2 regions of the Brevibacterium sp. LAARM2_SD2 genome follow, and region 2 is predicted to be linked to the other one. Evidence: predicted binding sites of a transcription regulator. Region 2 holds the regulator's gene; the other holds the start of a gene.
The links. Region 2 encodes HrcA, which represses chaperone genes, less so after heat shock. Its sites were predicted from a motif close to TTNGCACTCGNNNNNNNCGAGTGCNAA; they were not measured.

Region 1: AC2W7K_RS10495 (FmdB family zinc ribbon protein) is a predicted target of HrcA. The motif match lies at 1,910-1,936, and genes of this name have one in related genera.

The regions. Positions count from the first base shown of each region.
Region 1 covers NZ_JBNFOM010000014.1:62,711-66,120, reverse strand. The annotation lists gene AC2W7K_RS10505 (antibiotic biosynthesis monooxygenase family protein) at 1-60, opposite strand, end outside; gene fmdA (formamidase) at 187-1,437, opposite strand; gene AC2W7K_RS10495 (FmdB family zinc ribbon protein) at 1,540-1,824, opposite strand; gene AC2W7K_RS10490 (site-specific DNA-methyltransferase) at 2,200-3,410, opposite strand, start outside.
Region 2 covers NZ_JBNFOM010000027.1:41,014-44,423, reverse strand. The annotation lists gene AC2W7K_RS15195 (DUF4870 domain-containing protein) at 1-425, opposite strand, end outside; gene AC2W7K_RS15190 (DUF3097 domain-containing protein) at 616-1,473, opposite strand; gene hrcA (heat-inducible transcriptional repressor HrcA) at 1,654-2,706, shown strand; gene dnaJ (molecular chaperone DnaJ) at 2,779-3,410, shown strand, end outside.

The DNA.
Region 1 (3,410 bases), on a different contig from region 2:
CTCGAGTTCCGGGCCGGCGTTCTCGGGAACCGTGAGGGTGTTGATGGCGACGACGGACATATCTGCTCCTCCGTGGGGTCGGCGATGAGTGTCTGTCCTCCCGACCCTACGACCGCACCCTGGATCCACGCTGGGTTGTCCGGATGCGGTCGCCGTGCGTCTCGCGCCGACTCCACGCGCTGACTCTCACGGGGTGGTGCGTGCGGCGCCGATGCCCGGGTCGATCTGCACGGGGCCGTCGGAGTTCGGTGTGACGTCGAAGTCGAAGATCGCGGTGGGCAGGTAGACCGTGGCGCACGAGTTCGGGATGTCGACGACCCCGGAGAACCGTCCCTCGATCGGGGCGGCGCCGAGCAGCAGGTACGCCTGCTCGGGGCTGTAGCCGAACTTCGTGAGGTAGTCGATCGCGTGGAGGCAGGCCCGCTGGTACGCCAGCTGCGAGTCGAGGTAGCGCTGCTCGCCGTCGAGGGTGACCGAGGTGCCGGAGAACGCCAGCCACTCCGAGTACTGCGGGTCGGAGTTGCCGGGCTGGAAGATCGCGTTCTCGCTCACCCCGTAGGTGTCCATGCCGCCCTTGATGAGGTCGACGCGCAGATCGATGAATCCGCCCATCTCGATGGCGCCGCAGAACGTGATCTCACCGTCGCCCTGACTGAAGTGGAGGTCGCCGACGGAGAAGTTCGCACCGTCGACGAAGACCGGGTAGAACACCCGGGTGCCCTTCGTGAGGTTCTTGATGTCCTGGTTGCCGCCGTTCTCCCGAGGCGGGGCCGTGCGGGCGCCCTCACCGGCGACCCGGTCGAAGTCCTCCCCGGTCAGCGACCCGAGGATCGCGCCGTTGGGCTCGGGCGGCAGGGCCAGCGGTGGTTCCCGATCGGGGTCGGTGGCGATGAGCGCGGCTTCACGGGTGTTCCATGTCCCCAGCAGATCGGCGCTCGGGGCCGTGCCCATGAGGCCGGGGTGGACGATTCCGGTGAAGGACACGTGCGGGACGTGGCGCGACGTCGCCGTGCCGCCGGAGAAGTCCCAGCACGCCTTGTAGGCATCGGGGAACTGGTCGACGAGGAACGAGCCGCCGTTCTCCTTCGCGAAGATCCCCGTGTAGCCCCAGCCCTGCCCGGCGAGCGGACCCTCCTCCTGCGGGATCGGTCCGACGTCGAGGATGTCGACGATGAGCAGGTCACCGGGCTTCGCCCCTTCGACGCCGACCGGTCCGGAGAGGGCGTGGACGATGTCGACCGGCGCATCGCGGACGTCATCGGCGCTGTCGTCGTTCTTGATGAACCCGTCGAACCATTCCCGGCAGTCGAGCCGGAACGATTCCCCGGGCTTGACGTGGACGGCCGCGGGAATGTCCGGGTGCCAGCGGTTGTGGCCGGTGATCTTCTGGTCGGTGAACGGCTTGGTCGAATCGAGGGGAAAGATGACGTCTGGCATGGCGTGTCCTTTGCGTGGAGTCGACAGTGACGGGCGGCGGTGCAGGACGGTGCTGATGGAGCAGCTGGGCGGTGCAGGACGGCGGAGCGGCGGCGAGCGGTGTCAGGCGCGTGGGAGGGTCTGGTGCCGAGGATCTTGGCTCACCCGCCTCGGTGCGCGTGGTGAACCGGGCAGACGATCGACGACGGGAGGGGCGTCTGCGGTCCGTGCGGTCGCATCGAGGAGTCGGTGGGCCGTGGTGTTCCCCGCGCCGAGGTGGGGCGAACTCACCACCGACCGTGCCGTCCCAGCGCAGCGGGGGCAGGCGATCGTCGACGGCTTCTCGAGCATGGGGAAGGTCTGCTCGGTGTCGCCGCACGCATCGCAGCGGTAGACGTATGTGGGCACTGCATCACCCCTGACTTCGCTGGTGGAGGGCCTGATGTGACCGTACAAGCATTCTGTCAGCGCGGCGAGAGCCTGGGAAGACCTGTTGGGACATTCGCAGCGCGAGTGAGCGGCCGCCTCGGTGCGGGAGAGTGGCCGCGCCAGGGCGGGAGCGTGGCCGCGCCAGGGCGCCCGCTCACCGATTTCGCTGAAATCGAGGACGCAGAGTGTCGATTTCAGCGCCTCGAATCGACACTCTACGACCTGAACTCTCGCGGGGAGGCATCTGCGCCACCTCCACAGCGAGTGTGCGCCACGTCCATGGCGATTTGCGCGCAGATTCCACCCCCAGCCTGGCGCAGAACACCAGCAGCGGCCCGGGAAGCGGCGCGGAGGTCAGGAATCGGCGATGGTGACCTCGGTGAAGGTCAGTCCGGGGGCGAGCTCGTCGGCGGCGCGGCGGATGCGCTCGGCGGTGAGGTCGCTGATCGTCGCGAAGCCGCCCGCGCGTGCGCTGTTGCTCGCAGCTCCTGTGCCAGCCGCGCTTGCTCCCGCCGCAACTGCGGCCTCACCGGTGTCCGCAGCCCCAGTGTCCGCGGCCCCAGCCCCGCCTGCCCCTGCGCCGCTGCCGTCGCCCGCCTCACCCGACGCGCGCACGCCGCGGCCGCCGCATTTGCCGCGCAGCTTCTCTGGGAGCTGGACGAGGACGAACGACCGTCGTCCCTCGTCACGTCGGTTGGCCTCCATGACCGCCTGGGCCGTCGTCCCGGAACCGGCGAAGAAGTCGAGGACGATGGCCTCGGGGTCGAAGAACGTCTGTGCGGTGATGAGCGTCTTGACGAGGTCGACGGGCTTCGGATATCCGAACACCCCGCCCAGGCCGAGGTCCTCGAGGTCGTTCTGTCCGCCGAGGGCCTTGATGATCGAGTAGAGCTTCGAGCTCGCGAGCTCGTACGGCGTCACCCGCACCACCGCGTGCTTGCCGGGACCCCAGGGTCGGAGGATGTACTCGCCCGAGGCCAGCTTCGCGTCCACCTCGGCGAGCTTCCGCTCACCCTTGACGGCGCGGATGTCCTCGTACATGAGCCGCCGCTCCGACCCGCGCGCATACCGGCCGAAGCTCGCCCGCAGCACATCGGTCTCGACGAGCATCTTCCGCCCGTCGATGACCTCGACCTTCGCCGGGGCCTTCTTCTCCGTGAGGAACGCCCCCGCCGCGCGCGCGTCCCGGCCCCACACGTGGATGTAGTCGTGCCCGCGGACAAACGACGGGGAGTTGCCGCCACCCTTCGCGCGCTGGTGGATGAGGGTGCCGAGCGAATTCGCCTCCCCGAAGACCTCGTGCCCGAGCAGCTGCGCCCACGCGCTCTCCCCGTCGTCGAGGTGGAGGTAGAGCACGCCGTCATCGCGCATGAGCTCCCGGGCGAGGATGAGCCGCGGAGCCATGAAGTCGAGCCAGCTGCCGTGATCGTAGCCGTCGTCCTTGTACGCGTGCGCGTTGCCCGTGTTGTACGGCGGATCGATGTAGACGACCTTGACCCGGCCCCGATGCGTGGCGAGCAGCGACTGCAGCGCGGGCAGATTGTCCCCGACGACGAGGAGGTTCT
Region 2 (3,410 bases):
GTCGTCCGCTCGGACTCGTTGGCATTCCAGAAGCGCTCGGAGCCGGGTCCGTAGGCGGCCTCGGGGAGGTTGGCAGAATTGAACATCGCGGGATTGCCCTGCTGGATCCCGTAACCGGGCTGCTGCCCGCCGTAGCCCTGTCCGCTGTAGCCCTGCTGCGAACCGTACTGCTGCTGGCTGCCGTAGTTCTGGCCGCCATAGCTCTGCGGCTGGCTCCCGTACTGATTCTGCTGCGAGCCGTAGTTCTGCTGCGACCCGTACTGCTGTCCGCCGTTGTTCGGCTGCGACCCGTACTGGTTCTGCTGCGAGCCGTACTGGTTGGGCTGGCTGTAGGGCTGCTGGGGTCCCGACGCCTGGGAGTAGTCGGGCGGCATCGGGCGGGACTGGTGCTGATCGCCGTTCGGCGGCTGCGGGGAATTCGACATGACGGGTCCTTTCGAGAAGCTTCTGCCCCCTTACCCTAATCGACCTGCCTCGCCCGGACGTGGGAATGGTGTTCCAAATCCATCACAAACGCCCGCGCGGACGCTGGCCGCAGCCTGTCCGTGCACCGGCCCCGCAGCGAACGCAGTCCCCGGAGCGACCGCAGTCCACACACCGCCTCGGAGCGAAACGTCAGTCCACGGTGACGAAGTCGATGAGCTCCTCGACCCGGCCCGAGAGCGTCGGCTCGACGTCGGCGATCGTCGTCACCGACTTGAGTATCCGCACCCAGCCGGCGGCGACGTCCCTGTGGTCGGCGTGCGGCCAGCCGATGCGGCGCAGGATCCCGGTCTTCCAATCCTCGCCGCGCGGCACGGTCGGCCATGCGTCGATGCCGACGACCCGCGGCTTGACCGCCTGCCAGATGTCGACGTAGGGGTGACCGATGATGTGGACGACCTCGGCGTAACGGGGATCGGCGCGGACCGCCTCGGCGATCTTCGACTCCTTGGTGCCCTTCACCAGGTGGTCGGCGAGGATGCCGACGCGGTGCTGCCGGTCGGGACCGAAGGCCTCGAGCTTGTCGGCGACGTCGTCGAGCCCGCCGAGCGGTTCGACGACGACGCCCTCGATGCGCAGGTCATCGCCCCAGATCTTCTCGACGAGCTCGGCGTCGTGCTTGCCCTCGACCCAGATCCGCGACCCCCTGGCCACCCGCGCCTTCGCATCGGCGACGGCCCGCGACCCCGAGGCGGTGCGACCGGGCGCCTGCGGCTTCCGTTTGGGCAGCCGCAGATCGACGGGCTCGCCTTCGAAGAGGAATCCCGGACCCAGAGGGAACGCCCGGCGCCCGCCGCGGCGATCCTCGAGGGTGACGACGACGCCGCTCGCGGTCTTCTCCGCCCCGATGACCGCCCCGACGAACCCGCTCATCGCGTCTTCGAGGACCATGCCGAGGCCGACCTCGACGGGGCGGGACTTCTTCGGGCGGTGCGAGGACGGCGAGGATCCCGAGAGGACATCCGAGCCGTAGCGATCAAAGGCATTCACGGTGCCCCAGCCTAGTGAATCGCCCCCGGCGCGGCCGGGCTGACACGCAGGCCGGGTGCCGACGGCCGCCGCGGAATCCGCGCGCCCCGGCGGGAGGAGGGGGCGGACGTGAAATCACGGATCAAGAGGCGTAGAATTGGCACTCTGAGTATTCGAGTGCCAAATCCGGGGAGGAGACGAATGAACGACAGCAGGCGCGCGCAGGTGCTGCGGGCAATCGTCGAAGACTTCGTGGCCACGAACGAACCCGTCGGATCGAAGGCGATCGTCCAGCGCCACACCCTCGGCGTCTCACCGGCGACGATCCGCAACGACATGGCCCAACTCGAGGCCGAGGGCTACATCGCCCAGCCCCACACCTCGGCCGGTCGCATCCCCACCGACCTCGGCTACCGCATGTTCGTCGACCGCATCGACGAGTTCAAGCCCCTCAGCCACGCCGAGCGCCGCGCGATCCTCCAGGTCGTCGACGGCGACGTCGACCTCGACGGGATGCTCGACCGCACGGTCCGCGTCCTCGCCGGACTCACCCACCAGGTCGCGCTCATCCAGTACCCGATGGTCTCGCAGGCGCGCATCAAGCACATCGAGGTCGTCGGGCTCGCCCCCGGCCGCATCCTCGTCGTCCTCATCACCGATGCAGGCCAGGTCGAGCAGAAGATCGTGACGAGCGCCGAGGCGGTCGATGACGCCGATCTGCAGCGGTTCCGCGAGCGGATCAACTCCGAATTCGCCGGTGCCAAGCTCTCCCGCGTAGACGTCCGCGGGGCCGACCACGGCGCCGAGGTGGGCGCGACGGCGGCCGCGACCGGACCCGATGACGAGGCGGGCAGTCCCGTCCTCGATCGCATCCGCGACGCTGTCATCGACCTCGTCGCGGCGACCCGCGAGGAGCGCATCATCATGGCCGGCACTGCGAACCTCGCGCGCTCCGGCTCCGAGTTCGGCGAGCAGATGGCCCCGATCCTCGAGGCCTTCGAGGAGCAGGTCGTGCTGCTCCGGCTGCTCACCTCGATGGCCGAGGACCACGCGGAGATCAGCGTGCGCATCGGCCGTGAGAACACTCACGAGTCCTTCAGCTCGACATCCGTCGTCGCCGCCGAATATGGTCATCTGGCGGGATCCTCGGCCCGCCTGGCCGTCCTCGGTCCCACGCGCATGGACTATCCGACGACGATCTCGGCCGTGCGAGCCGTTGCCAAATACGTCTCCTCCGCCCTCGACCAGGGGTAGGCCCGCCGGCAGCCCGGGCGCGACCCACCCACCTCACACGCACACACCACCACCAGGGAAAGAGAAGTTTCTGTGGCCGATCACTACGAAGCACTCGGAGTGTCGAAGGACGCTTCGGCGGCTGAGATCAAGAAGTCCTATCTCAAGCTGGCCCGCAAGTACCACCCCGACGTCAACCCCGGATACGACGAGGAGTTCAAGTCGATCTCGCTTGCCTACGAGGTCCTCTCCGATCCGGACAAGCGCCGCAACTACGACATGGGCGGCGGCGACAACGGGCAGGGCTTCCCGGCCGGCGGCTTCGGCGGCTTCGGCGACATCTTCGAGACGTTCTTCGGCGGCGGGGGAGGCTCCGCCGGCGGTCCGATCCCGCGCATGCAGCGCGGCAAGGACGCCCTCGTCGGCGTCAACATCGACCTGCAGACCGCGGCCTTCGGCGGCACCGTCGACCTCGACGTCACCACTGCCGTCGTCTGCGAGACCTGCCACGGCGCCGGCACCCAGGACGGCACCTCCGTCGAGACCTGTTCGCTGTGCCACGGCTCCGGCAGCATCCAGCGGATGACCCGGACCCTGCTGGGACAGATGGTGACGAACCAGACGTGCAACCAGTGCCACGGCTACGGCACCGTCATCCCGCACCCCTGCCTCAACTGCCAGGGCGACGGCCGCGTGCGCAAGCAGCGGACGATGAAGATCCGCAT